2 regions of the Caballeronia jiangsuensis genome follow, and region 1 is predicted to be linked to the other one. Evidence: riboswitches for the same ligand, from Rfam matches in the RefSeq annotation. Region 1 holds a riboswitch; the other holds the start of a gene.

What was found. A riboswitch is a leader RNA that binds a small molecule or an ion and turns the genes downstream of it on or off. The one in region 1 is predicted to bind glycine.
Region 2: another riboswitch for glycine. It lies ahead of gcvT (glycine cleavage system aminomethyltransferase GcvT); the one in region 1 lies ahead of PQR08_RS11370 (D-amino acid dehydrogenase).

Annotation. Positions count from the first base shown of each region.
Region 1 covers NZ_JAQQDB010000008.1:216,874-232,764, reverse strand. Annotated here, with positions in the region: gene PQR08_RS11380 (substrate-binding domain-containing protein) at 182-1,237, shown strand; gene PQR08_RS11375 (VOC family protein) at 1,242-1,715, opposite strand; gene PQR08_RS11370 (D-amino acid dehydrogenase) at 1,755-3,029, opposite strand; glycine riboswitch at 3,095-3,199, opposite strand; glycine riboswitch at 3,202-3,290, opposite strand; gene PQR08_RS11365 (cation:proton antiporter) at 3,406-4,659, shown strand; gene PQR08_RS11360 (helix-turn-helix transcriptional regulator) at 4,717-5,535, shown strand; gene PQR08_RS11355 (MFS transporter) at 5,679-7,025, shown strand; gene PQR08_RS11350 (FAD-dependent oxidoreductase) at 7,048-8,754, shown strand; gene PQR08_RS11345 (hypothetical protein) at 8,770-8,949, shown strand; gene PQR08_RS11340 (DUF1328 family protein) at 9,010-9,171, opposite strand; gene PQR08_RS11335 (AAA family ATPase) at 9,686-11,605, shown strand; gene PQR08_RS11330 (GlxA family transcriptional regulator) at 11,716-12,705, opposite strand; gene PQR08_RS11325 (class I SAM-dependent DNA methyltransferase) at 13,220-13,987, shown strand; gene PQR08_RS11320 (undecaprenyl-phosphate glucose phosphotransferase) at 14,028-15,404, opposite strand; gene PQR08_RS11315 (mannose-1-phosphate guanylyltransferase/mannose-6-phosphate isomerase) at 15,440-15,891, opposite strand, start outside.
Region 2 covers NZ_JAQQDB010000011.1:162,042-177,932, reverse strand. Annotated here, with positions in the region: gene PQR08_RS14200 (alginate lyase family protein) at 1-904, opposite strand, end outside; gene gcvP (aminomethyl-transferring glycine dehydrogenase) at 1,088-4,018, opposite strand; gene gcvH (glycine cleavage system protein GcvH) at 4,073-4,453, opposite strand; gene gcvT (glycine cleavage system aminomethyltransferase GcvT) at 4,516-5,640, opposite strand; glycine riboswitch at 5,758-5,887, opposite strand; glycine riboswitch at 5,898-6,000, opposite strand; gene PQR08_RS14180 (HNH endonuclease) at 6,174-7,037, opposite strand; gene PQR08_RS14175 (OmpA/MotB family protein) at 7,195-7,725, opposite strand; gene PQR08_RS14170 (hypothetical protein) at 7,729-8,355, opposite strand; gene PQR08_RS14165 (hypothetical protein) at 8,364-8,795, opposite strand; gene PQR08_RS14160 (oxidoreductase) at 9,091-10,137, opposite strand; gene PQR08_RS14155 (UvrD-helicase domain-containing protein) at 10,284-12,371, shown strand; gene PQR08_RS14150 (c-type cytochrome) at 12,456-13,346, opposite strand; tRNA gene PQR08_RS14145 (tRNA-Arg) at 13,638-13,713, shown strand; gene PQR08_RS14140 (Rieske 2Fe-2S domain-containing protein) at 13,735-14,736, opposite strand; gene PQR08_RS14135 (diguanylate cyclase) at 14,928-15,891, shown strand, end outside.

The DNA of each region.
Region 1 (15,891 bases):
AGTGATCGGAATTCCAGATGCGCCGGTGTCTGGACGAATGACGCTAAATCCATTCAGCAACCCGGTTCGGCGTATGCTGAATCTATTCAGCAACAGGGTCGACTCGGACAAACCCTAGTTCGGTTCCGTCTTTCGGACAGGCTACCGTCTGGGAAAACACACGCGGTTGGAGCGAAGCCCGATGGTCAGCAATACCCCCGGAAAGAAGTCGACGATCTACGACATCGCGAAGGCGACGGGATCGTCGACGGCCACAGTGAGCATGGTGCTGAACGGCACCTGGACGCGTTATCGCATCAAGGAGGAGACGGCGAACCGGATTCTGGAGAGCGCGCGCACGCTCGGCTACAACGTCAACATGAAGGCGCGCGGGCTGCGGCTGTCGCGATCGGGGCTCGCGGGCATGGTGCTGCCGCACTACCGCAACCGCTTTTTCGCGGGCCTCGCGCAGACTTTCGAGGATCAGGCGCGCAGCCGCGGTCTGTGTCCGATCGTGGTCGGCACGCAGCGCGATCCCGCTGTCGAAGTGAGCGTCACCGAGACGCTGCTGTCACAGCGAGTCGAACTGCTGTTCATCGCCGGCGTGCGCAATCCGGCGCCGCTCAACGCGCTGTGCTCGGCGGCTGGCGTGCCGTCGATCAACGTCGATCTGCCCGGCGACGGCGCGCCTTCGGTCGTGTCGGACAATCGCAGCGGCGCGCGCGCGATCACCGATGTGCTGATCGACAAGCTCATCGCGCGCGGCGAATCTCCGGACGAACTGATTCTGCTCGGCGGCGTGGCAGGCGAATACGCGACCGAGACGCGCATCGCGGGCTTTCGCGATGCGTTCGAAGCACGGCGCATCGCGCCCGCGTCCGATGCCGTCGAATGCTGCGGCTACAACGCCGCGTCCGCGAGACGCGCGCTCGCGGTCCGCCACGAGAAGCTCGGCCGGTTGCCATCGGGCTTGCTGATGAACTCGATCACCGCCTTCGAAGGTCTCGTGCAGTTCACATCGACGTTATCGCCCGATGCGTGGAAATCGGCGGTCGTCGGCTGCTTCGACTGGGACCCGTTCGCCGCGCATTTGTCCTTCGACGTGACGATGCTGCGTCAGGACGTGCAGACGATCATCTCGGAAGCGTTCGCACTCGCCGATCACTACGATCCCGCCGATCGCTCCGTCGTGCTCGTGCCGACGGGCTTCGGCAAGATGTTCGAGGAAGCCGATCAGACGAAGGAATTCGATCGCTGAGCCTTTAGCCGCCCGCCGCCGCGCGCTCGATCGCGGCGATGTCGATCTTCTTCATCGTCATCATCGCGTCCATCGCGCGTCTCGCGGCTTCGCGATCGGGGCCGCTGAAAATCTCGAGCATCCGCTTCGGCGTGATCTGCCATGAAAAACCCCAGCGATCCTTGCACCAGCCGCACCGACTTTCCTCGCCGCCATTGCCGACGATCGCGTTCCAGTAGCGATCGGTCTCTTCCGCGTTGGCGGTATGCACCATGAAGCTCACCGCTTCGTTCGGCTTGAAGTTGGGGCCGCCGTTCAGTCCGAGGAAGCGCTGGCCGAGGACGGTGAACTCGACGGTCAGCTCCGGCCCCTGCCCCACGCCCGGCTTCGCGGACGCATGGCCCGCGCCGACGCGGCTATCGGGAAAGGTGGCGGCGTAAAACTCCGCCGCTTCACGGGCATTACCGTCGAACCACAGGCAATTGACGAGTTCGGCCATTGCGCGCTCCTTCGGACAGTGAACAGTGCGCCGACGATATCACGCCGGCGTATTCACCCTCACCTGCGACGATGCGCCGACATGCACGCGCTTCGAAGGCAGGCGCTGCGACACCGTTTCCGCGACGATCTCAGCCGTCGCGGCCGACAACGTCCAGCCGAGATGCCCGTGCCCGGTGTTGTAGAACACGCCCGGACGCTTGCCCTGCCCGACCTTCGGCAGCATGCTCGGCAACATCGGGCGCAGGCCGCTCCACGGAATCACGCGTGCGGTCGATACATCGGGGAAATGACGCCGCGTCCATTCGACGAGCGGCGCGATGCGATCCGCGCGGATATCGCGATTGAAGCCGTTCAGCTCCGCCGTGCCCGCCACGCGGAAACGGTCCGCGCCGAGCCGGCTCGTGACGATTTTCGCGCGGTCGTCGAGCAGGCTGACCCACGGCGCGTGATCGCGGCTGCGCGCGTCGTCGAGGCAGACGGTGATCGAATAGCCCTTGACCGGATAGACGTTGAGATGATCGCCCGCCATCGATGCGAACGCACGGCTGCCGACGCCCGCGCAGATCACGATGCCGTCGAACTGGAGCGCCTGCGTCTCGCCCGCGTGCTCGACGCTCAGCGCGAGCCGCCCCGCCTGTTCGTCGATCGATGTCACCGACGTGTCGTAGCGGAACTCGACGCCGTGCCGTGCGCATGCATCCGCGAGTCCGCGCGTGAACTTGTGGATGTCGCCGGTGGAATCGGACGGCGTGAAGAAGCCGCCATGAAACGCACCGCGCAGGGTCGGCTCGATCGATGCGATCTCTTCCGGCGTCACCGCGTGACGGTCGAGGCCCGCGCCGGTCAGGATCTCGTTCACTTTGGATGCGGCGTCGAACTCCTTGCGGCTCGCGTAGAAATGCAGGATGCCGCGCCGTTCGAGATCGAAGTCGATTTTCTCGTCCCGCGCGATGCGAAACAGATGCTCGCGCGCCGCGATCGCAAGACGCACGGTCTCGGCCGTATTCGCACGATAGTTCGGAATCTGCCGCAGGAACTCGCCCATCCAGCTGTACTTGTGCCAGCCCGGCCGCGGATTCATGAGGAGAGGCGCGTCGCGCGTGAACATCCACTTCAGGCCTTTCAGCACGGTGGCGCGGCTGTTCCACACTTCGGCATTGCTCGCCGACAGTTGCCCGCCATTGGCGAAGGACGTTTCCATCGCCGCATAGCGATGACGTTCGATGACGGTGACGTGAAAACCGCGCTGCGCAAGGGCGTAAGCGGTCGTGACGCCGGTGATCCCGGCGCCGATGATGGCGATTCGTGACATGACATGATCCAGATTGATTGAGCATCGCCGGCCTTGGCCACATGCCGCAGCCGGCACCGATGCCCCATCTGTCCATGTACCTGAGAGTTTCGCCCGCGTGCCACCCGACGTTCACGTCGGCAACCGGGGCTCCCCTTCGGTGGGCGCGCAAAGGCGCCGCTCTCCAGATGTTCCAGCGCGCACGGTCCTTTTGCCTGAGAGTTTCCGGGGCGGTTGCTCCGTCGGCGTCGTCGCGAGGACGAACTCTTCCGTGACGCTTTGTCGAACGCTTGCACAATACCGGTACGAAATGCGCATGGCAAGCCCCCGTCAGCACGTTGACAGATCGCCGCCCTCGCCCTCAGACTCCCGTCGTCCGTTATTCGCTGCTCAAAAGATGCCGTCTTCCCAGTTGTCCGTCTATTTTTTCGCCCAGGCCGCGGTGATCGTGCTCGCGAGCCAGCTCGTCGGCAGGCTCGCGCAGCGCGTCGGTCAGCCGCAAGTAGTCGGCGAGATGATCGCGGGCGTGCTGCTCGGCCCTTCGCTCTTCGGGATGCTGCTGCCGCACTGGCAGCAGGCGCTCTTTCCCAAGGCGACGATGGGCATGCTCTACGTCGCCGCGCAGCTCGGCGTCGGGCTCTACATGTTTCTCGTCGGCACGGAGTTTCGCGCGGACCATTTCCGCGCCCGCGCTAAAAGCGCGATGAGCGTGTCGATCGCGGGCATCGTCGCGCCGTTCGCGCTCGCGTTCGCGCTGACGCCGTGGCTGCACACGATCCCCGGTCTCTTCGCGGAGAAGGTGCGGCTTTACGAGGCGTCGCTCTTTCTCGGCGCGGCGATCGCGATCACCGCGTTTCCGATGCTCGCGCGCATCATCCACGAACGCGGGCTGACCGGCACGTCGCTCGGCACGCTCGCGCTCACCGCAGGCGCATTCGACGACGCCGCCGCGTGGTGCATCCTCGCGATCGTGCTCGCGAGCTTCGGCGGCTCGTGGATGGGCGCGTATGCGGCGATCGGCGGCGGCGCGGCTTTCGCGCTCTTCATGATCTTCGCCGGCGGCAAGTTGCTGCGCCGGCTCGCGGCCGGATTGAATCCGCACGCGCCGTTGCCCACGAGCGTGCTCGCCACCGTGCTGGCGCTGTTCTCGCTCTGCGCATTCGCGATGGACGCCATCGGCATTCATGCAGTCTTTGGCGGCTTTCTGCTCGGCGTCGCGCTGCCGCGCGGCCCGCTGACGGAAAAGCTGCGCGACATGCTGCAGCCCTTCGTCGTCGTGTTTCTGCTGCCGATGTTCTTCACCTACTCGGGCCTCAACACGCGGCTCGACATGCTGATGGACCCGGCCATCATGCTCGCGGCCGTGGCGATTCTGCTGGCGTCGTTCGGCGGCAAGGGCATCGCATGCTGGGCGGCCGCGCGCGCGAACGGCGAGCCTTCCGGCGACGCGATGGCCATCGGCGCGCTGATGAACGCGCGCGGGCTGATGGAGCTCATCATCATCAACATCGGCCTTGCGGCGGGCGTGATCCTGCCCGGACTGTTTTCGATCCTCGTGCTGATGGCCGTGCTCAGCACGCTGATGGCCACGCCGCTCTTCAACTGGATCGTGCGCCGCGATGCGGCGCTGCGCTCGGCCATCGCGCGTTAGCTGATGAAAGCGCGGGCTTAGAATAGCGGGATCCACACGTATCTCGTCTAGCCCATCATGCGCTCCTGGCGACTCGACCGCGTCTCCTCGAACGGGCAGCTGGATCTCAGCCGCGCGACGGAGCTTGTATCGTCGATCGGCAGCGAGGATTCCAACGCGCTCGCCGCCGAAGTGCTGAAGCTGCTCGGCGACGTCGCCGCGATTTCGCAATGCACGATCTTCGCGTATGAATTCGGCAACCGGCCGCGCACGGTGTCGGTGGCGGATCATCGCGGCGGACGTTTCCTGCGCGATGTCGCCGACACTTACGCGCGCCATTTCTACGCGCTCGACGGCAATCAGAAGATCGTTTCCTCGGCGCGCAACGAGAAGCCCGGCTCCATGCTCGTGCTGCATCGGCAGACGAGCGAGGATATCGCCAACGAGGCGTATCGCGCGGCGTGCTATCACCAGCCGAACGTATCGGACCGCGTGTCGCTGCTCGTGCAGCCGGGCGCGGATCTGTGGCTCTCCGTGAACCTGTATCGCGACACGCGCTTCGGCAATTACCACCCGCGCGAGATCGCGTTGATCGAAGCGATGGCGCCGCTCATCGCGCACGCGGCGAAGCATCATTACGCGATCTGCGGGCAGCGCGACATGCCGATCTCGCATCTCATGCTCGCGCGCGTGCGCGGCCTGTGCCCCGAACTCTCCAAGCGCGAACTCGACGTGCTGACCGGCGTGCTCGAAGGCCGCACCGCGCAGGAAATCGGCGATGCGATGGGCATCAAGGCGACGAGCGTCGTCACGTATCAGAAGCGCGCGTACCGCAGGCTCGGCATTTCGAGCCAGCGGCAACTGTTCGCGCTGTGCATCGGGCCGGGCAAGGTCTGACAACTCTTCGAACGTATCCGTGTTTTCCCCGATCCGCTGACGGCCTCGCGCTGTACCCAAATTGAGGACAGGCGGCCCGATCCCGCGCTTCATACTCCGACGCATCAGATGTCCGACAGAGCGACACGACCGGAGACGACAGCATGGAATCCACCCGCGCAAGCGGCGCATTGAACGCGACGCCCATACCCCGCACGCACGAACAACCGGTGATCGCGAAAGTCTCGCGGCATCTGCTGTGGTTCCTCTTCGTGCTGTTCTTCTTCTCGTTTCTGGACCGCATCAACATCGGCTTCGCGGGCCTGACGATGATGAAGGACCTCGGCCTCACGAGCACGCAATTCGGGCTCGCGACGACGCTCTTCTATGTCGCCTACATCGCGTTCGGCATTCCGAGCAACATCGTGCTCGCGCGCATCGGCGCACGCCGCTGGATCGGCACGATCATGATCGCGTGGGGCCTCGCTTCGACGGCCACGATGTTCGCGACGAGCCCCACGTCGCTCTATGTATTGCGCGTGCTGGTCGGCGTCACGGAGGCGGGTTTTCTGCCCGGCATCCTGCTCTACCTCACGTACTGGTTTCCCGGCGCATACCGTGCGCGCGCCAATGCGCTTTTCATGATCGCGATGCCCGTGACCGCGGCGGTCGGCTCGGCGCTTTCCGGCTTCATTCTCGGGCTCGACGGCACGCTCGGCCTGAAGGGCTGGCAATGGCTCTTTCTGCTGGAAGGCTTGCCGTCGGCGCTGCTCGGCCTCGTCGTGTATCGCTATCTCGACGACAGTCCCGCCACCGCGCGCTGGCTCGATGCCGACGAAAAACGCGCGCTCGCCGCCACGCTCGCATCGGAACATTCCGGCGACGCGAACACGCCGACGCAGCATGCACGAGGCGCGGGCATCGTCGCGGAACTGCTTTCGCCGACCGTGGTGAAGTTCGCGATCGCGTACTTCTGCCTCGTGAACACCCTCGCGATGGTCGCCGTATGGACGCCGCTCATCGTCAAGAGCTTCAGCGCCGATGCGAGCAACCGCACGATCGGCCTGCTCGCGGCGATTCCGCAGATCTGCACGATCGTCGCGATGATCGTCTGGGGCCGCCGCTCGGATCGCAAGCAGGAGCGCAAATGGCACCTGATGCTGCCGATGCTCTTCTCCGCCGCGGGCTGGCTCTGCACCGCATGTTCGACGAACCCAGCGTTGCGCATGCTCGGCGTGTGCCTCGCGTCGGCGGGCTCGTATACGGCGATGTCGATCTTCTGGACCACGCCCGATCACGCATTGAGCTTCAAAGCGCGCGCCATCGGCATCGCGGTGATCAATGCGACCGGCAACATCAGTTCGGCGCTCAATCCGCTGATCGTCGGCTGGCTGAAGGACGCGACGCACAGCTTCACGTCGGGGCTGATCTATTCGGCGATATTGCTCGCGCTCGGCGCGCTCGTCGTGACGATGTTGCCGATCACGCAAAACAAAGCACAAGCCGTCTAAGGAATCACGCAAGGAGCACTGGATGAACAAGCCATTCAAGCCGTATCCGTTCACGGCGAAAAAGTATGCGGCGCGCGTTCCGGCGCTGGAAAAAGGCGTCGATGTGAAACGTCATGACGTGACGATCGTCGGCGGCGGCCCGGTCGGGCTCGCGGTCGCGCTCGGCCTCGCGAATCATGGCGTGCGCTCGGTGCTGATCGAAGCGGACGATTCCGTGTGTCACGGCAGCCGCGCGATCTGCATCTCGCGGCGCAGCCTGGAGATCATCGAACGCCTGGGCGCGCTCGACGGTTTTCTGAAAACCGGCCTGCCGTGGACGGGTGGCCGAAGCTTCTATCGCGACACGGAAGTGCTGCATTTCACGATGCCGCAGGACGAAAACCAGAAGCTGCCGCCGATGGTCAACCTCGCGCAATATCACATCGAACAGTTTCTGCTCGATGCCGCCGAGAAGCGCGCCGAGCTCATCGATATTCGCTGGCAGACACGCGTGAAATCGATCGACGCGCGCGACGATGGCGCGACGCTGCAACTCACGACACCCGATGGCGATTACGCGCTGGAAACCGAGTGGGTCGTCGCGAGCGACGGCGGCCGCAGCACGATACGCGAAGCGCTCGGTCTTCAACTCAAGGGCACGAGTTATGAAGGCCGTTATGTGATCGTCGATATCGAACTCGAAAGCGAGCGGCCGACGGAGCGGCTCGCGTACTTCGATCCATCGTCGAATCCGGGCTCGACCGTGCTCGTGCACAAACAGCCCGACAACGTATGGCGCATCGACTATCAACTACGCGACGGCGAAGATGCCGACGAAGCCGTGAAGCCCGATAACGTCATCCCGCGCCTGCAAAGCCTGCTCGACATGATGGGCGAAACGGGCGCATGGTCGCCGATCTGGATCACGATCTACAAGGCCAATGCGCTGACGCTGGAACGCTATCGCCATCGGCGCGTGATGTTCGCGGGCGACGCTGCGCATCTCGTGCCGATCTTCGGCGTGCGCGGCGCGAACTCCGGTATCGACGATGCCGACAACATCGCGTGGAAGCTCGCGCTCGTCGTGAAGGGACTCGCGTCCGATACGCTGCTCGACAGCTATTCGGACGAGCGCGTCGCCGCCACGCACGAGAATCTGAGCTACGGCACGAAGAGCACGGAGTTCATGGCGCCGCCTTCGTTCGCATTCGATCTGATGCGCACGGCGGTGCTGAGTCTCGCGGCTAGGCATCCCGAAGTGCGCTCGCTGATCAATCCGCGGCAGACCTCGGCGATCACATATGCGACCTCGCCACTGAACATCGCCGATCGCGATGTGTTCGCATCGGGGCCCGTTCCCGGCGCGGTGCTGGCGGAGTATCCGGTGACGATCGTGGAGGCCGGGCATGGACGCGAAGCGCATCTGACCGATCTCGCCGGCCCGAGCTTTACCGCGCTGTGCTTTACAGATGATGGCGCTTTGCCCGCCGCATTCGCGACGCTCGCGCACGCGTTGCGCGCGAGCGGATTGCCGTTCAGGGCGGTGCCGTTGAGCGCGCATCTTCATCCGCGAGCGCAGGGCGTGCACGCATGGGATCACACGGGCCGCATCTTCGAGCGTTACGACGCGCGGCCCGGCACTGTGTATTTGCTGCGGCCCGATGGCCACGTGCTCGGCCGCTGGCGCGATGCGCAACCAGACGACATCGAAGCGGCGATCGCACGCGCGCTGTCCGCATCAACCGATTGAACGAGGGAGAAGATCATGAACGATGCAGAACTCGACGCCGTCTACACGCGCCTGTGCAAAACGATGACGCAACTCGGCGAAGCGAAGGCATCGCTTTTTCTCGCGCGCTTTGCCTTGCTTGCGATCGGCGAGATGAACGATCCGGACGCGTCGCTCAAGTTGATCGTAGAAGCGAGCGACGGGATCGCAGATTGATTCGCGAAGAAAGAGCGTCGTGCCGACCAGCCTCGACACGACGCTCGTACCAGACGGCCGTCAACGTCGCATGAGGCCCATCACCAGCGTCACGAGGAAGATGACGAGGAATATGAAGAATAGAATCTTCGCGATGCTCGCTGCGCCTGCCGCGATGCCGCCGAACCCGAGGGCGGCGGCGATGATCGCGATAATGAAAAAGACCAACGCGTAATACAACATGATGTTATGTCCCTCCGGTTCAGATCCGCCGCGCGCCCCATGTCGCGGACAGTGGACTAGCTTAAGCAAGCAGTATTCCTTACCGGATGGAGCATAGCTTTTTCCCGTGATATCCTTGCTCCGTCCTGCATACGCCATCAAACCTGCATCACGCCGCGAGCGCGGATCATCCGCTTTTTACACGGTCGTCAAGAAGACTCGTCACCTGCCGTTAATTAAAAAAAGGGACGTGAAAGCTGAAACGACGTGTTTGACGCTCGTTCGCGCGCTGTTCCGCGTTATCGAATGGTCATGCATTTTGGGCACCATTCCAGCGGAGCACTTCCCGATAAAAGGGCCATGCTCGCATGGTTGACGATCTGCGGTTCAAGGTCGATCGCTTCGCCATCTTGAGGATCAAGACATCGCGCGGGCATCCCACCACCGGAGCACGAACAGAGACACGTTCGGATGCCATTTCTTCCGACGATAGATTGACGGGCGCCGCCCTCGCGGTCCCACTGGGAAAGAATTGATGAAACCGGCAAGGAATTCGCTGCGGTCACGTGTTGGCCGATATATCGCGTATGGTGTGATCGCAGCCACGCTCGTGGCGGGCGTGGGCTTCCTGCATTGGCGCCATGAGTTGCGTGCCGCGCAATCGCAGTCCACCGCGCTCGCAGGTGTCGCCAATCAGATGCGCCATGACGCATCGGCGTGGACGCATCGGGAAAAGGACGCATCGGAAATGCTGACCGATATCCGCGACAGAAACGTCGCGACGATCGGCGTAAGTCCGGATGCGATTCTCGTGTCCACGATGAAGGGCGAGAAGTACTACGTCGCCGACCATAACGGCGCGTTCTCCAATGCGCTGCTGCTCGGCGATATGAAGCCCGGCGCGAGCTCGCCTTATCAACTCGTCTGGCTGCCCGACGCCGACGTGCGAACGGGCGTGGCGCGCTGGAGCGAAATGTTCGATCGTTCGCGCGACATCCTGAGCCTTCTGCTGCCGCTCTTGATGCTCGGCGGCATTCTCTGGTTCATGCGTCGCGAGATGCGGGGCGGCGCGCAGTTGCTCGGCGAGTCGCCGACGCTGCGTTTCGACGACGTCATCGGCGCGGGCGAAGCGAAAGCCGCGCTCACGGATGTGCGCGCGTGGTTGACCGAGCCCGCACAATTTACCGGCATGGGCGTGCGCGCACCGTGCGGCATTCTGATGACGGGTGGCCCAGGCGTCGGCAAGACGCGCCTCGCGCAAGCGCTCGCGGGCGAATGCGGCGCGAACTTCATCGCGATCACGGGCAGCTATTTCAGCGCGAAGTATTACGGCGTCGGCATCCAGAAGGTGAAGCATCTGTTCGAACTCGCGCGCAAGAACGCGCCGACCGTGATCTTCATCGATGAAGCCGATGGCCTCGGCAAGCGCACCGATACCGGCGGCGGCCCCGTCGAAGCGGAGAGCAACCGCATCATCAATCAACTGCTCGCGGAGATGGACGGCTTCGCATCGAACGAAGGCGTGATCATCGTCGCTGCTACGAATCATCCGGACAATCTCGACGAAGCAATGCGGCGCCCTGGCCGTTTCGACCGCACGGTGCAGGTGCGTCTGCCGAGTCTCGATGATCGCGCCGAGATCCTGCGTTTCTATGCGGCCAATCTGAAGAAGAAAAACGAAGATATCGACTTCGATCAGCTCGCACGTCTTACTACGGGTCTGTCGCCGGCGACGCTTTCGATGATCGTCAATCAGGCGGGCCTCGTCGCGCGCAAGGCGGGCGAACGTGAAGTGTCCGCGAAGCATTTCCTCGAAGCGATCAAGATCGCGCGTATCGGGGATGTCAACGGCGCGGAGCGCGCCTTGTCCGACGACGAACGCACGCGCATCGCGGTGCATGAAGCGGGTCACGGACTCGTCGCGGCGCTGCTCGACACGGGCGTGCTCGAAGAAGTGACGATCCTGCCGCGCGGCGGCGCGTTGGGCGTAGCGCTCATCACGAAGATGCAGGACAAGCATCTGTATCGCGAGACCGAACTGCGCAACGAGATTCAGGTGCTGCTCGGCGGGCGCAATGCGGAACTGCTGATGTTCGACGAAGCATCGAGCGGCGCGGCGTCGGATCTTCAGGAAGCGTCGCGTATCAGCCTCGACATGGTGTCGAAATTCGGCTTCAACGAGGACGGCAATCTGTTCAGTCTTGCCGCCCTGCCGCAGCAGTATGCGGGCTTGCAACTGAAGAATTCGATCGGACACGCGAACGCGTTGCTGCACGATCTGAGCGATGAATGCTTCGCGCTACTGCAGGCGAACGAGCCGGTGTTGCGTGCGATCGCCGATCAGTTGCTCGAATCGGAGACCGTGCCGGGCGAGACCGTGTATCGGCTGATTCGCGAGCACGCGGCGGCAGTGGAGAATGCGCAAGCGGCGGTCAACGAAGTGCTTGCCGCCTGAGGCCTTCTGCTATCGCGGGAGACGTATCGGGACGCGAAGGCCGCGTTCCGCTGGCTCGAAACCGCGTTCGGTTTCGAGCAGCTGTTTTTCATCCTCGATGCCGACGGCAATCACAACGCATCGCCGTTTTTCCGCTTCGACCGGTATTCCGTCGGCGACATCAGAAACTGCTTTCTGAATACCTTCGAAAATCTCTCTCCATTGGTCAATCCCGTCCTGCGCGCGATCTTGTCGATCGGCAAATCGCTTTTGACAAGCAGTTCACAACTCAGATCGAGGCGCGCACGCAGAAGATATTGCGACGGCGTGAGCCCCATCTCACGTTTGAACAGACGCAGGAAGTTGCGCTCACTCATCGCGACGGTGCGGGCCGCATCGCCGACCGAGATGGGACGTCCGCAATTGCGTTCGAGCCAGCGTGCGGATTCCTGCGCCTTTTCGGCCAGCGTGGTCGTGCCGATCGTGCTCAGCATGATCGGCAGATGCTGATCGCTCGACGAAGAGAGACGGTCAGCCACCGCGGTCGCGATGTCGTAGCCGAGATCGCGCTTCACGAGCGCGAGCGAGTTGATCAGCGCGTCGTTGCGTTCTGTCGAGGCCGCACTCTTCGACGTCCCGGTATGCCATACGCCACGGCCTACCGACGCCCAGTCGCGCCGTGAAATACCCGCGGCCGCAAGCATCACGTCGCCATTGCCGAGCGAACTGACCACGCCGCTTTGAGAACAGGCGATCCTCAATGAATCGATGAGGCTTTCATCCGCGGCCGCACGCGTCACGCCGGATCCGCCCGCGACATACAGCGCATCGAAGCCCTGAAACCGCTGGCCGCCCAATCGCTCCGTCCATACGCATACCGACGACGAACAGGCTACCGCGCCGCCGCGCGCGGAGACCAGACGAACGCTATAAGTCACGCCATTGCTCAGGCCGGACGACTGCGTTTCGTTGGCGATATGAAGTGCCTCGGCGAGCGTTCCTGCACCGAGAAGAGAGAATCCGTCGTAAAGCAAAATTCCTATGAGCTTTGTCACTCTCTCTTCAGATGAGTGATAAAGACTGCTGATCTCTGCATCGCCGAAGGCCGTAACGTGAGACATGGCGTTAGCTCCCTATGTTTCGGTTGCAGATATATGGGGTAGTTTGCGTATGATTCCGGCAGGTTAGTCTTCTATTCGGTACATCCTTTCCGCCGTGGCGGGCAAGAGCATGATCTTGGCCGAGAATGCCGCATCGATCCGACAAGCGCCCACGGCCTTCGACTTCGCCCACGTTTCTTCGCGTAATCAGCGATAGCATTCGGACTACCAATCTATTTGCAAGCTTACGAAACGCATGCCCTTCGAATGGCGCAACGAGGGAAAGCGCAAACGTTTTCTTTTTCTATTTCCCGGGATCGAAAGATTCAGTCCGAATGAAAGTTATCTCATTCGAATTGCAGTTCGATGTATTGGTTTGTCCACGTCGAAAACGGCGCTTTCCAAAAGCTATCGGCTACCCGGCCAACACCTTGCCGAATTCCGTCACGCGTACAGCCGTGAACCGCGCGGTGGCTACCCTCTGTCGTGAATGAGTACATCTCGAGGACTTGTTTTCGTTTCGGAGCCGCCTCTCATGAGCTTCAGTCAGCGCTACTCGCAATACTATGATCTTTTCTATCATGAGAAAAACTACAAGGCAGAAGCCGAGTTCGTGGCCAACCTTCTAGGACGATATGGAATAGTCGGCGGCAATCTGATGGACCTCGGTTGTCGAACCGGCCGCCACGCGGCGGAACTGGCAACGACAGGATTCAGCGTGGCCGGCATCGACACCAGTGCGGACATGCTCGCCCGCGCGGATGCAAGGCGCATCACACTGCCGGGCTCGGTCGCCAGGCGGCTGAAGTTCCAGCAAGGCGATGCACGCACCGTCCGAACGGACGAACTCTATGACGCCGTCGTCTCGCTGTTCCATGTCGCGAGCTATCAGACGACCAACGCCGACTTCATGGCCATGTGCCACACGGCGGCTACGCATCTGCCGCGCTCCGGGCTGTTCCTGTTCGATTGCTGGTACGGCCCGGCGGTGCTTGCCGATCCGCCAAAAGTGCGTATCAAGCGCGCATGCAGCGAAGATACAGGGCTGATACGAATCGCCGAGCCGATGATGCGTCCGCACGATAATACGGTAGCTGTCAAATACACGATTCTCATGACGGACTGGAAAACGCAAAGCGTCGAGACAGTTCTCGAGACACACGTCATGCGCTATATGTTCAGGCCCGAAGTCGAGCTCATGCTGGATCTCAGTGGCTTCGAAGTACTCGATAGCGTGAGATGGATGGGCGGCGAACTCGGCGCCGCGGATCTGTCAGCGACGTTCGTCGCGAGAAAAAGATGATACGCGCGTGTCGCATGCATGCCCGCGCGATACGACCGGATCAATAAGCGTTGATACTGCGCAGCCCCTTGAACACCGTCGCGGCGATGATGCGCATATCCAGTGAGAAAGACCAGTTCCCCAGATAGTACAAATCATGCGCCACGCGCGCTTCCATTTTCTCTATCCGGTCCGTCTCCCCACGAAAGCCATTGACCTGCGCCCAGCCGGTGATTCCCGGCTTTATCCGATATCGATGGATATAACCTTGCACGACTTTCTGATACAGATCGTCATGTTCGAGCGCATGCGGACGCGGTCCCACGACGGACATATCCCCACGCAATACATTGAAGAATTGCGGCAGTTCGTCGAGGCTCGTGCGACGCAGGAAGGCGCCGACGCGCGTCACTCGCGGATCGTTACGCGTAGCTTGCCGGAGGACGCCGGCCTTCTGGGCATGCAGGCGCATCGAGCGGAACTTGTAGATGGTGAACTCCCGTCCATCCGCGCCCTTGCGGCGCTGCCTGAAAAATACGGGCCCTGGCGAACTCACCTTGACCGCAATGGCGATGACGATCAAAAGCGGTGCAATTGCGACGAGCGCCGCGAGCGCGAATAGCCGATCGAAAACGTCTTTCTGCAGCAATGCTCTCTGCGAAATCGGAGAAGCCATGAGATTGATCGCGGCCACCCCCAGCAAGTCCGTCACGCCGCTTTCGAAGAGCGCGAGACTGCGCACGTCGGGAATGAACCGCACATTGACGAGATCGTCGCGGAATTCATTTACGAAGCGCAGGATGGTTCGATCTTGCGATAGCGGCAGCGCAAGCCACACTTCGTCCACCCGCTCCTCGCGGACATGCCTGACGAACGCATCGAAATCGTCGAATACGGGCACGCTCGAAGTTATCGGCAATTCGGCGGATGCGTTGAATACGGCGATCGTGCGAAAACCCGAATGGCTCGCGCGCTCGATTCTTCTCATGATCGATTCGCAATGCCGCCCACAACCGACGACAGCCACCCGATGAAAGTTCATTCCGGCGTGACGCATGCGCGCAAGCACCGCATGCGTGGCAAGACGTCCCATGATCATCAGCGCACCCGACATCGCGGTCCAGTATGCAAACCAGAGCCGGGAGACATCGTCGATTCGATGCAACGAGAACATCAGAACGAGTACGCATGCCTGCACGACGAGCCACGCGAGCGAAACATGACTCGCCAGCACGAGCTTGCTGCGCCCGCGCCACGACTCGTACACGCCGAAACCCGGGAACAGCACGAGCGAAAACGCCGCTGCAAAGGCAACGAAAGGCATGTAGTAGCCCGGCTCGGCAATACTGTCGAACCGGATTCGCGATGCTACGGTGGCGCCACCGACCACCATGACGACATCGAAAAGCCGCGCCAGCAATCCCTGAAAATCGCGCATGTCATACCTCGGTTTCGAGAGCGCTGTCGATAAGATCAGATGCGGCCGTAGCAATCGTCCAGACGCACGATGTCGTCTTCGCCGAGATAAGAGCCCGATTGAACTTCGATGATTTCGAGCTGCACCTTGCCCGGGTTTTCCAGACGATGCCGCACGCCAAGCGGAATATACGTCGATTCGTTTTCCGAGAGCAGAAACTGGTCATCGCCTCGCGTGACGAGCGCCGTGCCGCGAACGACGACCCAATGCTCTGCACGATGATGATGCATCTGCAGCGAGAGCCGCGCGCCCGGCGCCACCACGATATGCTTGACCTGAAAACGCTCGCCGCGTTCAATCGAATCGTAAAAGCCCCAGGGACGACGCACCTTGCGGTGCATTTCCGCCTCGGGCGCATGCTGCTCGCGGATGCGCGCGACGAGGCGCTTGATATCCTGCGCATGCGAACGGTCCGCGACGAGCACGGCATCATCGGTATCGATTACGA
Region 2 (15,891 bases), on a different contig from region 1:
AAAATCCCGGCAAGCCCGCCTCGCGACGCTTGGCGTCGAACGGCACGGACGACTTCACGAATTCATCGTGCGTCTTCGTGCCGAGCGCGTAAGGCGTGAGCCAGTTGAGCGCTTCGGCGAGCGTCGCGCCCGACTGCGCGCGTTCCGGCAGCCAGTTGCGGTTGTGCCGCCGCGCGGCGAGCGCCGCCGTCACGAGCGGCTGAAGATCGTATGTCACGTAGCGGAGCGCATCGCGTTCGGCGAAATCGACCGTCGATCCATCCGGCGCGATGTTGTCGCCGATATGCTCGACGAACAGCCGCTGCGCCGCGTTGATGAGCTTGCGGTCGTCGATCGTGAACGCGCCCATCGCCACCAGCTTCACGCGATGGCTCTGCCAGTTGTTCCGGTAATTGCCCGTGAGCGGCCGGGGCTGCTTGTCCATATCGGCGATGTAGCCGGTCACCATTTTCGTGATGAACGCGTTCGCCGTGTTGCGCGTCCTGACCGGCAACGCGCTTGCCGTGAGGTCGTATGCGAGGATCAGCGATTCGAAATTCGTTTCGTCGATCGGATTGAAGCTCGGCTGATAGGTCGTCGTCCATGCGAGCAGGAAGCGGTCGACGAGCCGCAGATAGCGCTCGTCACCCGTCGCGCGCCACGCGAGTGCGGCGTCGCGCATCAGACCGAGGTCTTTCTCCGCTTCGACGCTCTCGTCGTAAATGCCTTCGTGCGGCAGCGTGCCTTCGGTGTGCAGCTTCGCGCGTGCCTTCGGCTGATCGTTCACGTGCGATTGCACCATCTTCACCAGCGCCTTCACGCCGGGATCGGCATTGGTGCGCTCGCTCGTCTGCATCGCGGGCGCGGCGCAGAAATTCATCGCGGCCTGCGCGGACGACGCGACGATGAGCATCGCCCCCAGCATCGCTCGCACCCTGCGCGCGCGGATCGTCCCTTTCACCTCTCGCACCTTGAACGCCATGTGAACTCCCTGGTTTGGCTTTTTGGTCCGGGGTGAGATGTTAGCTGTTCTGGAACGCGCCGCAAAACCGCCCGACAATGCTTTACGCTTTCGGGCGGCGCTTTCTCTCAGGTTCTGCGCGAAACCTTACTCGTCCGCGTATTCCGATACCGGCACGCACGAGCACATCAGATTGCGATCGCCATACGCGTTGTCCGCGCGACCCACCGGCGACCAGTACTTGCGCGCCACCAGCGACTTCACCGGATACGCCGCCGCCTCGCGCGTGTACTTGTGCGTCCAGTCGTCCGCAGTGACGACCGCCGCCGTGTGCGGCGCGTTCTTCAGCACGTTGTCTTCGCGATCGGCGCGGCCTTCTTCCACCGCGCGAATTTCCTCGCGGATTGCGATCATCGCGTCGATGAAGCGGTCGAGCTCTTCCTTTGATTCCGATTCCGTCGGCTCGACCATCAGCGTGCCGGGCACGGGGAAGCTCATCGTCGGCGCGTGGAAGCCGTAGTCGATCAGACGCTTCGCCACGTCTTCCACCGAGATGCCGCTCGATTCCTTGATCGGCCGTACATCGAGAATGCATTCGTGCGCGACGAGTCCGCCCGCGCCGCTGTACAGCACCGGATAGTGCGGCGCGAGCCGCTTCGCGACATAGTTCGCGGCGAGAATCGCGCTTTCGGTCGCGGCGGTGAGCCCTTTCGCGCCCATCATCGCGATGTACATCCACGAGATCGGCAGGATCGCGGCCGAGCCGTAAGGGGCCGACGACACCGCGCCGATGCCCGCGTCATCGCGCTTGTATCCGGTCGATGCCTGATTCGGCAGGAACTTCGCCAGATGCGCACCGACCGCGACCGGACCGACGCCCGGCCCGCCACCGCCGTGCGGAATGCAGAACGTCTTGTGCAGGTTCAGGTGCGACACGTCGCCGCCGAACTGGCCCGGCGCGCACAGGCCGACCATCGCGTTCATGTTCGCGCCATCGACATACACCTGGCCGCCGTGCGAATGCACGATGTCGCAAATCTCGCGAACATTGCGCTCGAACACGCCGTGCGTCGACGGATACGTGATCATGATCGCCGCGAGATTCGCGGAATGCTTCCCGGCCTTCGCCTTCAGATCTTCGATATCGACATTGCCGTTCGCATCGCACGCCACGACGACGACCTGCATGCCCGCCATCTGCGCCGACGCCGGATTCGTGCCGTGCGCGGACGCCGGAATCAGGCACACGTTACGATGCCCCTCGCCGCGCGATTCGTGATACGCGTGGATGATCAGCAGGCCCGCATATTCGCCTTGCGAGCCGGCGTTCGGCTGCAGCGAGACAGCCGCGTAACCCGTGCATGCGACCAGCATCTGTTCGAGCTGATCGATCATCGTGCGATAGCCGAGCGTCTGCTCCGCCGGCGCGAACGGGTGAATCTGCGCGAACTCGGGCCACGTGACGGGCAGCATTTCCGAGGTCGCGTTGAGCTTCATCGTGCAGGAACCGAGCGGGATCATCGTGCGGTCGAGCGCGAGATCCTTGTCCGCGAGGCTGCGCAGATAGCGCAGCATTTCGTGTTCGGAGTGATGGCGGTTGAAGACCGGATGCGTGAGGTAATCGCTCGTGCGATGCAGTTCGGCAGGCAGCGAATCGGCGGCGGCCTGATCGAGCGCGTCGATATCGAACGTTTCGGTCTTGCCCGCGACTTCGGCGAACAGCGCGAAGAGCTTGAGCAGGTCGTCGCGCGTGGTGGTTTCATCGACCGATACGCCGACTTGCGTCGCGCTCACGTGGCGCAGATTGACATGCGCGGCGTAAGCAGCCTGATGCAGCGCGGTCGTGCTCGCGCCGCTGTCGATCGTGATCGTGTCGAAGAACGTGTCGTTGGCGATCGTGTAGCCGAGCTTCTTCACGCCCGCCGCGAAGATGGACGCCACGCGGTTCACGCGCGACGCGATTGTCTTCAGGCCGCGCGGGCCGTGATAGACGGCATACATGCTGGCCATGATCGCGAGCAGCGCCTGCGCCGTGCAGACGTTCGACGTCGCCTTCTCGCGGCGAATATGCTGTTCGCGCGTTTGCAGCGCGAGGCGCAGCGCGGAGTTGCCCTGCGCATCGACGGTCACGCCGACGAGACGCCCCGGCATCTGGCGCTTGAATTCGTCGCGCACGGCCATGTAAGCAGCGTGCGGGCCGCCGAAGCCGACCGGCACGCCGAAACGCTGCGTATTGCCGATCGCGACATCCGCGCCCCATTCGCCGGGCGGCGTGATGAGCGTCAGCGCGAGCAGATCCGCCGCCGCGACGACATGGCCGCCCGCCGCGTGGATTGCTTCCGCGAGCGCGCGATAGTCGCGCACATCGCCATTCGCGCCGGGATATTGCAGCAGCACGCCGAACGCGTTCGCGCTCGCGGCATCCGCGGCCGGACCGACCTTCACTTCGATGCCCGCGGGCTTCGCGCGCGTCTGCACCACTTCGATGGTCTGCGGCAGCACGTCGTCGGCGACGTAGAACACGTTCGATTTCGGCTTGCCGACGCGTTGCAGAAGCGTCATCGCTTCGGCTGCGGCGGTGGCTTCGTCGAGCAGCGAGGCGTTCGCCATCGCGAGGCCCGTCAGGTCCATCACCATCTGCTGGAAATTGAGCAGCGCTTCGAGACGGCCTTGCGAAATCTCCGGCTGATACGGCGTGTAAGCCGTGTACCACGCCGGATTTTCGAGCACGTTGCGCAGGATCACCGCCGGCGTGTGCGTGCCGTAGTAACCCTGTCCGATCCAGGTTCGAAACACCAGATTCTCGTCCGCCAGCTTGCGCAGCGACGCGAGCGCTTCCGCCTCGCTCTTCGGCTGCGTGAACGCGCCGAGCGGCAGCGTTTCCTTGCGGCGGATCGATTCAGGAATCACCGCGTCGATGAAGGCCGCGCGCGACGCGAAACCGAGCGCGTCGAGCATTGCGCGCTGGTCCGCGTCATCGGGGCCGATGTGCCGCTCGGCGAATGCGTCATGGCATTCGAGCGCGGCGAGTGACAGGGAGGTGCGGTTCATCAGGCGATCCGGGTGTTCGAGCTTCATGTTTTGTCCTGCGATTGCGGCTCTCCGTCGAGCCGCAATCGTCATTGAGATGAGTTATTCGCCGATCGACTTGCCGTAGCCTTCGGCGTCGAGCAGCTTGTCCAGACCGGCGTCGCCCGCCGGCTTGATCTTGAAGAGCCAGCTTTCGTACGGCGCGCCGTTCACCTGATCGGGCGCCGAGGTGAGCGCGTCGTTCGATTCGACGATCTCGCCCGAAACCGGCGCGTAAATGTCGGATGCCGCCTTCACCGATTCGATGACGGCGATCGCATCGCCGGCCGTAACGGTCTTGCCCGCCGCGGGCAGTTCGACGAACACGATGTCACCGAGCGCTTCCTGCGCGTGATCGGTGATGCCGATGGTTAGCGTGCCATCGGATTCGGTGCGGACCCATTCGTGCGATTCGGTGTATTTCAGATCGGCCGGGATGCTCATTGGATGCTCCTTGCGTGGTTCTTTCGTGAGTTGCTTGATCGGAGGGAACGGGCGCGACGGCGTTATGAAAGCTCGACCAACACACGGCCGTTGCGCACGAACGGAAGTTTTACCACGCGCGCCGGAAGTTGCTTGTCGCGGATGACGACCTGCACCGTGTCCCCGACGGCAACGCCCGTCGGCACGCGCGCGAACGCGATGGATTCCTGCATCGAAGGCGAAAAAGTGCCGCTCGTGATCTCGCCGTCGCCGTGTTGCGTGACGACTTTCTGATGCGCGCGCAGCACGCCGCCCGCCTTGCCGTTTTCCTTGATCAGCACGAGCCCGACGAAATTCGCCTTCGAGCCGTTCGCTTCGAGCGCGTTGCGGCCGACGAAATCGCGTTCCGTTTTCAGATCGACGGTCCATGCGAGGCCGGCGTCGAGCGGCGAGACGTTCTCGTCCATGTCCTGGCCGTACAGATTCATGCCGGCTTCGAGGCGCAGCGTATCGCGCGCGCCGAGGCCTGCGGGCTTCACGCCCGCGGCGGCGAGCGCGTTCCACAACGCCTCGACCTGCGTCGCCGGAACGACGATCTCGAAACCGTCCTCGCCGGTGTAGCCGGTGCGCGCAAGCATCAGCTCGCCATATTGCGTCGACGGGAAAACGGCCGCGTTGAACGGCTTGATCGATTCGGTTTGCGCGCGCGTGTCCGGCAGCACTTGCCAGGTCTTTTCGCGCGCGTTCGGGCCTTGAACGGCGATGATCGCGAGATCGCGGCGCGGTGTGATCGAAAGATTGAATTTGCCTTCGGCATTCAACTGCCCGAACCAGGCGATGTCCTTCTCCGCCGTGCCAGCGTTCACGACGACGCGGATATTCGTTTCGGAGAAGTAGTAGACGATCAGATCGTCGATCACGCCGCCGTTGTCGTTGAGCAGGCACGAGTAGAGCGCCTTGCCCGGCGTCGTGAGCTTGTCGACGTTATTGGCGATTGCGTGCTTGAAGAATTCGCGGACGGCGTCGCCCTCGAAATCGACGACGCGCATATGCGACACGTCGAACATGCCGGCGTCGGTGCGCACCGCGCGATGCTCGTCGATCTGCGAACCGTAGTTGACGGGCATGTCCCAGCCGCCGAAATCGACCATGCGCGCGTTGAGCGCGAGGTGGGCGGCGTGCAGGGGCGTGTGTTGGAGTTCGGTCATCGGGGCCTCGGTTCGCGAAACAAAAAAGGCCACGCAGCGCACATTTCGCCTGGCCGGATGCGCCTTCGTGCTGCCTGATGCAGCGCGCAAGGCGCATGCCGCGAAGCGGTTGCGATGCGTGACCCCTCTGTCCTCGGTACCTGAGAGATTGCGCGAACCATCGGCGTGACTGATGGTTCATCGCGCGCCCCTTCGGTGGGCAACTGGCTTCATGCTGAAGCCGCTGCCGCTCTCCAGAGTGCGAGGAAACGAATTCCTCGACGCAGTCGGTCCATTTGCCTGAGAGTTTGCGGGTGTGCCCCTTCGGCGGCGCGGTCTTCGCTGCATGAACGAAACCACGCGCTCTCCCGACGCGTGCGGCAGAATTTACGCGACCGAATTGGGGTTGTCAAACGGATTCGGGCGCGTCTGATTGCATTAAAAACTGCGTTACTGTTGCTACCTTGTTCGGTCCGAGACTGTGAATGCACCTCAACGAGGCCCGCTGCTAACTTGCCCACTTGCCCGAAAAAAAAGGCCCACCTCGTGACTCATCAGTATCGATCGCCGTATTCCCTATCGAAATCCTGATACTCGGGCAAGCGCCTGACTTGGCCGTGCATCGGTTCCTCCGCGTGACAACGAACACAAAGAACTTCAAGATTTTCCTCGCGATTGTCATGTTTAAGTCCATTGCGATGGTGAACATGAAGGAACCGTGAAGCTGACTGATCGAGTTCACGGTTGCATCGCTCGCACTTATATTTTCGCTTTCGCCTGATTTCTTCTGAGATCCGCTGCCAATCAAAGGGATACGTATTCAAGGGCGCTGTTGCGGCTGGTTGAGCCGAATCTTTGCTCAACAGATCACGAGGATATTGCTTGAAAAAATCAGACAATTTGAAACCGTTCACCGATTCACGTCTGTCATCGTGCCGCATGTTTATTTTGAAGCCGTTCCAGCCAATTCGGTCAAGGCAGTTCTGACACACCTTCAATGGAACCATCTCCCGACGCGTGGAACAGCCATCCCCGTTGATGATGTTCACATGAAACATCCCGGTTTCCGCATTTGATACCACGTATCTTCCGAATCGATTCGCCCTTTTCATATTCTCGAGCGTTCGACAATATGCGAGATGATAGCGGGGTAACGTCTCTTCTCCGTTAATGACGGAGATGTCTCGAATATAGATCAAAACTCGGTACCCACTGTACTCCAGCGTACCATCGCGTAGTTCGCTAAATTGATCTGCTCCTACATCTACGCCACCATTCTGGAGTTGATCGAACAAAGGAATCTTGATTCGAGCGGCTTGCCACTTCGGGCCAAACGGACCGATGAGTGTCGCCTCCATGCGTTCACGAAGGGAATTGAACGACTCCCACTTTAAAAAATCTGGTAATTCTCGATTCATCTTGGCTGAAGCTCTTTAGCAATCGAATCCATTTTCTCGCTGGCATTCGTTACGATACGAAACTCAACTCGTTGATCGTTGAGTTGGGCATTAACGAATTTTCCCGCGGATAACAACGGACGCGATGAAGACAAGCCGTTTGCCGTCACATGCTGAATCAACCATTTTTTTCCGACGAGCTCGCCGACAGCGATAACAAAAATTCCAGCGTGCTGCGCGTGCGCGCTTGAGAAAGCTCCATATTTTTGAAGTAGGCCATTGTCTCATCAGTGGTTCCGCTCCATACTGCACTGGTATGGCCTTCGATGCGAACTTCCTTAACCGCATCGACATACTGCCTTGAAGTAAGCAGCGCGAGATAGCGAGGGAAAAATTTGGCCAATACGACTTTGAATTGAGGTCGCAATTCTGCAGATCCCGTGGTAAAAAGAACAGCGGGATCTTTGAATCGAATGGTCATATCTCCCAAGATTTCGGCATTCCATTGCTTCAGATCTTTTGCGAATTCACTTTGAAGGGCTAACTCCATATCGCGCTTGGTCTTCTCATATTCCTTTACGACCAAAGTAGTTGTCCGCTCGACTCGAAGCATGAACGCCGCCGTCAAAAGCAAAAATACCATCATTAAGCCGGTCATTAGATCGGCCATCGGAATCCAGTAAGTTTGGTTGCCGCGCTCTTCTTTCATTCTTCACGAACCCCTGCCTAAGCGAACGAGTTCCTGCAGACGCTCGGTAAGAGGCGTGTAGTCTGCAACAAATTTTTCGGACAGTGACCCAAGCTGCCGACCTAATGATTGCAAGCTCTTCGATAATTCCTCGTGCAGGGCTTTATCGAGCGCGACAACGCTTTGTCGAATTGCTTCGGTTGAGCGGCTGAGACTATCGTTGAGTTCGGTCTGAGACTTGCGTAGCGTTTCGCTGAGCAGCTGCTTCATCTCCGTCGACGCAGCTGCAAATTGGACGCCGAAATTATCCAGGATATCGGCAACCACAGAGTGCACTTTTGCAGCACTCTGTTTCATCGCTTCGGACATTTCATCGATCGTCTGAGCGAACTGAGGCGTGACATCCTTCATTTGTATCAACACTTCAGCTAGGGATCGCTGAGACTCGTCAATCGCTTTATGCTGCGACGAAAGCCTGATCAACGTACTTTCCAATGCGTCCGCCGTAGAGGTGAATTTCGAAGCTTTGTCAACAAATACCCCGAGCGAGCGCGCCACGCCTCCCAACTCTTCGGCTGCTCTTTTTTGCTGAACTTGTAAGTCGTCGAGCTCATCCTTATATTGCTGCTGCCACACGACAAGCTTTTCCACTGCTGCGTTTAAGTGCTTGAAATTTTCTCCAAATTGATCATTGATCTGTCAATCGTGGCCAATTTCGGCGTATCGCCCGATTGGGGAATGGGCTTCTTCTGAAAAAAGTGCCGAGCGCGTAAAATCAACGAACCGAGTACACCGCAGACGGACGCCCAAAACGCGGTTTTTACTCCATCAAGCAATTGAGGCACGCTATCCGAGACATTCGTCGGATCGAATTTCAGCAGAGCCATCGCGATGCCCAAGAAGCAGCCGGAAATGCCAACCGTTGTTAATATCTCAGGGCCGTACGCAATCGCAAAATTGTCGAATTTTATACAGGCAAAGAAGAGGGTCAGAAGTATAATCGCCAACATGAAGGCGATTGTGACCTTGTCTGAAAACAAAGCCACATACCAATTGCCGGCATGGGCATTCGAAGCTGCCGTCACGCCCAAGATGATAAGTGCTATCTTAGATCGCATCGTTGAGTTAAAACTATTCAGTTTAAATATCGCTCATTCGAAGTGTTCGAGCAAATTCGTCAAAGAGTGCCAGACGATAGCCGCTATTTGAGAACACTGAGTCCTTGCGACCAGCATAATAGCTTTAAATCATCGGCAGGTCTAAAGAATCAGCCGTTTAGGATTTTTCTCAATCAAATGTCGACGGATTCGCGAGAGGGGCGAGATTTCAGTCATTTCCTCTGCGCACAGGTTCTTAGTCTTCTCCGCTGCCATGGTCAGCCGGTATTTAGCCGTTCCGCTGGAACGGCACACTCCGCCCTTCCCTATCACTCTGAATCGCCAGCTCGATAATCGTCATCGTATCGACCGCGTCCTGCGGCGAAACCGGAAAAGGCTTGCCGTCCTGAATCGACGCCGCCAGCGCGCGATAAAACTCGACATACGCGCCATCTTTCGTGGCGAATTCATGACGCAGATCGTGATCGCCATCGACTTCGCGCAGCACGCCCGGCGGATTCTTCGCAAACTCCGGATTGCCCGGCCGCATGCCGGAACGCAACTGATCTTCCTGCGTATCGAGCCCGTTCTTCACATAGCTGCCGCGCGTACCGTGGATCGCGAAACGCGGCGGCTCCAGCGCCGCGAGCGCGCTTGCGTGCAGGATCACTTCCTTGTCCTCGTAACCGAGCACAAGATGCACGTAATCCGGCGCGTGCGCGTGATCGCGATGCGCCTTCACGAACCCCGTCACCGTCTGCGGCGCGCCGAAGAGCGTCAGCGCCTGATCGATCAGATGCGGCCCCAGATCAAACAGCAGGCCGCCGCCGCGCTCCGCTTCCTCACGCCAGCGCTGCGGCACTTTCGGACGAAAACGGTCGAAATGCGATTCGTAATGCGTGACGCGCCCGAGCCGCCCGCTTTCGACGAGCGCGCGCACCGTCATAAAATCGCCGTCCCAGCGGCGATTGTGGAACGGCGCGAACACGAGCCCTTTCTGCTGCGCGAGATCGGCTAGCGTGCGGGCATCGCGTGCGGAAAGCGTGACCGGCTTGTCGACGACCACATGCTTGCCCGCCGACAACGCGCGGTGCGCGAGATCGAAGTGTGTGTCGTTCGGCGTCGCCACGACGACGCATTCGAGGCCGTCGATGGCGAGCAGCGCATCGAAGTCCGCGACGATCTGCGCGTTCGGATAATCCGCGGCCGCGCGTTCGGCCTGGCTCGTCGCGATGGCCGTGACTTCCGCCCGTCCGCAGTGCTCGATGACGGGCGCGTGAAACGTCGCGCCGGCGAGGCCGTAGCCCATCACGCCGACTTTCAGTGCTGTGCTCATGCGGGCATCGTCCTGTCGTGAATTCGATCGGATATTGTGGCACGAACAGGGGCCGGAACCGCGCCGCCGCTATCGTGTTAACATCGCGCTCTCCTCCGCGCGCAGGTTTTCAGCTAAGCGCGCCCGAACTCCAGAAGCCCAAAACGATGTCCGCTGGTCTGAACGCCGCGCAAAGCGAAGCCGTGCGCTATCTCGATGGTCCCTGTCTCGTGCTCGCCGGCGCGGGCAGCGGCAAGACACGCGTGATCACGCAGAAGATCGCGCATCTGATCGAAGGACGCGGCTTCGAGCCGAAGCACATCGCCGCGCTCACTTTCACGAACAAGGCCGCGCTCGAAATGCGCGAGCGCACCGCGAAGCTGCTCGAAGGCAAGACGCTCACCACGCCCGGCAAGGAAGGCCGCAAGATTCCCGTCAATCAATTGACGATCTGCACCTTCCACTCGCTCGGCGTGCAGATCATGCGGCAGGAAGCGGAACATGTCGGACTGAAGCCACAGTTCTCGATCATGGATTCGGACGACTGCTTCGGCATGGTGCAGGAACAGCTCGGCACGACCGACAAAGGCTTGATCCGCAAGATCCAGTCGATCATCTCGCTATGGAAGAACGCGATGGTGTCGCCGGATCAGGCGTCCGTGCTCGCGAACAACGAGGACGAGCATCAGGCGGCGATCGTCTTTCGCAGCTACGCGGCGACGCTGCACGCGTATCAGGCGCTTGATTTCGACGATCTGATCCTGCGTCCCGCACAACTTTTCGCCGAGAACGAGCAGGTGCGCGACAAGTGGCAGAACCGCCTGCGTTATCTGCTGATCGACGAATATCAGGACACCAACGCCTGTCAGTACGAATTGCTGAAGCAGCTCGCCGGCCCGCGCGCGGCGTTCACGGCCGTCGGCGACGACGATCAGGCCATCTACGGCTGGCGCGGCGCGACGCTCGAAAACCTCGCGCAGCTCGGCAAGGATTTTCCGAAGCTGCACGTCGTCAAGCTGGAGCAAAACTATCGCTCGACGGTGCGCATTTTGACGGCGGCGAACAACGTCGTCGCGAACAATCCGAAGCTGTTCGAGAAGAAGCTGTGGTCCGAGCACGGCATGGGCGACACGATCACCGTCACCGGCTGCAACGACGAAGAGCACGAGGCCGAGTCCGTGGTGTTCCGGCTGTCGGCGCACAAGTTCGAGCGGCGCACGCAGTTTCGCGATTACGCCATTCTTTATCGCGGCAACTTTCAGGCGCGCATCTTCGAGCAGGTGTTGCGCCGCGAGCGCATTCCTTATGTGCTGTCGGGCGGGCAGTCGTTCTTCGACAAGGCGGAGATCAAGGATCTCATCGCGTATCTGCGTCTGATCGCCAATCCCGACGACGATCCCGCGTTCATCCGCGCGATCACGACTCCGCGGCGCGGCGTCGGCAACACGACGCTCGAAGCGCTCGGCGCGTTCGCGGGCGCGGCGAAGGTGTCGCTGTTCGAAGCGGTGTTCATGGGCGGCATCGAGGCGCGTCTGTCGGCGCGGCAGGTCGAGCCGCTACGCACGTTCTGCGAATGGATTCGCCGGCTGTCGGACCGCGCGGCGCGCGATCCGGCGACCGAAGTGCTCGACGACATGATGGAAGCCATCCACTACGAGTCGTATCTCTACGATGCCTACGACGAGCGGCAGGCGCAGTCGAAGTGGCAGAACGTGCTCGAGTTTCTCGAATGGTTGAAGCGCAAGGGCACGAAGCCGGAAGCCGCGCCGGGCGCGGAGCAGACAGGCTACGACACCGCCGACGGTTTCGCCGATGAAGGCAAGAACCTGCTCGGCCTGATCCAGACCGTCGCGCTGATGTCGATGCTCGAAGGCAAGGAAGAAGATCCGGATGCGGTGCGGCTGTCGACGGTGCATGCGTCGAAGGGACTGGAGTATCCGCACGTGTTTCTGGTGGGCGTGGAAGAAGGGATCATGCCGCATCGCGGCAGCTCGGACGATGACGCGCCCGTCGACGATTCGCGCATCGAGGAAGAACGCCGGCTGATGTATGTCGCGATCACGCGGGCGCAGCGCAGTCTGCATCTGAACTGGTGCAAGAAGAGAAAGCGCGCGCGTGAGACCGTGGTGTGCGAGCCGTCGCGCTTCATCCCCGAGATGCTGCTCGACGACGCACCGCCACCGACGGCCGAGGAGAAGCCGTTGTCGCCAAAAGACCGGATGGCGATGCTCAAGGCGATGTTGCAGAAGACCTGATGCTTTCGCTTTCTTCGCGCTTCAAAATGAAAAACCCTGCGCCGCTTGAACCGACGCAGGGTTTTTTCATTGCACGCGGGAACGTTACTTCGCCGCGTTCACCATGTAATCGACCGCGGCCTTCACATCCGCATCCGGTGCGTTCGATCCGCCCTTCGGCGGCATCGCGCCTTTGCCGTGCAATGCGTAGTTGTAGACGGTGTCCATCGGCTCTTTCAGGCGCGGCGCCCATGCGGCCTTGTCGCCGAACTTCGGCGCGTTGAGCACGCCGGCCGCGTGACATGCCTGGCAAACTTGCTCGTATAGCGCCTTGCCGGCTTGAGCCGCATCCGCGCTTTGGCCGCCCGCTGCCGGTGCAGCAGCCTGCGGCACCGATGCCAGCGCCGCGACGGCTGCTGCCGCCTGGGCGTTTTCATTCGCGCTCGCGCCGGCCGGTGCCGCAGCCCCCGATGCGCCCGCGCTCGCCGCCGCACCCGATGCGGGTTGCGCTGGTTCCGCCAGTTTGCCGCCGCTGCCGTTGGCCATATAGACGACCGCGCGCGCGATTTCGAAGTCGCTGTAATCGTCGGGACTGGTGCCGCCGCGTGCGGGCATCGCGCCCTTGCCGTTGAGCGCGTTGTGCAGGAGCGTGTCGTAGCCTTCACCGATACGCGGCGCCCATGCGCCGGCATCGCCGAACTTGGGTGCGCCAGCGGTGCCCGCTGCGTGACAGGCGGAGCACACGGCCTTGAAGACTTCCTCGCCGGACTTGTAGACGCGCGGCGCGTTGGCGTCGCGGATATCGACCTGCGCGGCGGGCGCGATGCGCTCGTTCACCGACTGCTCGATGTCCGTGCCCGCGCCGGTACGCGTCGAGTTGTTCACATAAACCGCGAGCAGGATGATGATGGCGACCGGGATGCCGAATCCCGCGATGATCGCGGCGATGAGTTGTCCGGGCGTCTTGATCGGGGCTCCGTGGGGTGCTTCGCTCATGCTTGTCTCGTCTCCCGTTTTTTGGTGTGAGTCGGTTCAGTGACAGCGTGACAGCTACCGCATTGCGCTTGGGCGCGCCTGGGGAAAGGCACGGTCGATTATAGACGGAACGCTTAACTGTCGGCGCGAGGTGGCTGTGGCGGCAGTGCGGGCGTTTACCCGAATCGTGTGATGCGTCCAACCCCGGGCGATGGACGAAGTCACGGAAAACAGGTATTCTCTCGGATTCGTTGGGCCTTGCAGCAGCCGTTTGTCTTTTGGCGCTTCCCTCACGCAAGGCCTCTCCCCGATGCGCCCGTAGCTCAATGGATAGAGTACTGCCCTCCGAAGGCAGGGGTTGCTGGTTCGATCCCAGCCGGGCGCGCCAATCCTTCTCCGCGACGCGCGATCATTCGGCTTCCGCGAGAATCGTCCCCCACCCGAACCCCATCCCCGCCAGCCACCTCCGGTAAGCCACCGCCATCCGATCACACCGCTGATGCAACTCCGCATCGAGATCGAGCGGCAGACGCCGAGGCCATTGCGACTCGACGATCGGCGTGTCCTGCATCAGTATTTCCATATTGAAGTCGTAAAGCGCCTGATCCGAATGCGTCGCGTCGTCCTCATGAATCGACACAAGCCACGCGCGCGTTTCCGTCTGCGTCACCGGCGACGCCGCCAGCATGATATGCAGCGCACCCTGTCCGCCCGACGCCATCTTCGTGAGACTCGCGATCAACGGCCGCTTCACGCGATACACATAATCGATCATCGCGCCGCCGCCCTGTCCAGGAATCCCCGCGGGTTGCCAGTACCGGCACTGCCGCGCCTCCAGTCCGCCATCGGAAGTCTGCACGACTTCATAATCCGGCACTTCCGTATGCGCGTCCTCGCCCAGAATCCCCACATGCACGAACGAAAAGTGCGCCATATCGAGAAAATTTTCGACGACGCGCGGCGCCGATGACCTCACCGTCTGCGGCGCGAGATTGATGCGCCGGCCACCGGGAATCGCGGCTTCGGGAAAGAAGTCGAGCGCGTAGGCCGGCTCGCCGAAGCACATCCACACGACGCCGTACTTCTCCTCGCTGACGAACGTCGTCGCGCAGGCACGTTTCGGAGGACGCAAAGATGGATTCGATGGAATCCGCAAACACTGCCCTTCGATGTCGTAACGCCAGCCGTGATACGGGCACACGATCTGATCGCGCATCACGTGCCCGAGCGACAACTGCGCGCCCCGATGCGGACAGTAATCGCGCCACACATGCGCCGCGCCGATACTGTCGCGCCACACGACAATCCGCTCATCGGCCACGACGAACCCGCGCGCGCCGCCTTCGGGAACGTCTTCGCTATTGCAGACCGGCAGCCATTCGCCGGCCAGAGAAATGGATTCGTCGCGCATCACGGTGAATCGGAAATAGAAGTGCGAAAGCCGTTATTACACGAAACACAGCGTCTTCGCAAAACGTTGCAAAATAGCGGATCGCTCGCTCGGCGCAATTCGATACCACGCCATAAAGCCGATGCCACGCGACGGGGCCGCAGTACACGACAGCAAGATAAAAGAAAGAAATCACCATCCAGGGGTTCAGTATGGAGCAGGCGCATCAACCGGCACGCCGGCCTTATGCCTTCGCATGGTCCGAGCACCGGAATCCCGAGCGCGAGCAGGCCACGCTGCGGGTCTGGATGGGAGCGGCAGTTCTTCTGGCCTACGGCATCTTCGCGTGGCTCCGGCCTTCCTACGATGCACTCGCGGTCGCGCGTCTCATCGCGCTCTACGTGTCTTACGGTGCGGCCACGCTGCTGATCGTCAGCCGCATGAGCACGCCGTCGGAGAAGCGTCTCACGGTCACGACCATCGTCGATCAAACGCTGCTCGGGCTCGCGCTTGCAGCGGGCGGCGCGATTGCGCTGCCGCTCATCTGGGTGATGTTCTGGTTTCTGATCGGCTCGGGATGCCGTTACGGCAAGCGCACGCTCGCGGTGTCGTGCGCGACGGCGCTTATCGTCGTGATGGCGCTCGGCGTCTGGCAGCCGTGGTGGCGCGCCAATCTTCCCGCCGCGATCGGGCTCGGTTTGAGCGTGCTGGGCGCATCGGTGTATTTGAGCGTACTCGTCGATCGCCTCGGCAATGCGAATCGCGATCTCGCGCGTCAGGCATCGACCGATCCGCTCACGGGCCTGTCCAACCGATACGCGCTCGAACGGATCGTCGATCGTGCGATGACCGCGCGCGAAACCGATGGCGACGATGCCACCGCGCTCCTTCTCATCGATCTCGACGGCTTCAAGGAAGTGAACGATACCTACGGTCACGCGGTCGGCGACATGCTGCTGCAAGCCTTCGCGCAATCGCTCGCGAAGCGCATGCGCAAGTCCGACACCATCGCGCGTCTGGGCGGCGACGAGTTCGTCGTGCTCGCGCATCAGGTGCGCGACCGCGCGGCGGTGCTATCGGTGGCCGACAGCATTCACTCGATTCTCGACGCGATGACATCGGTGCAGGAGCGGCCGGTGTCGGTATCGGCGAGCATCGGCGCGTGTCTGCTTTCGA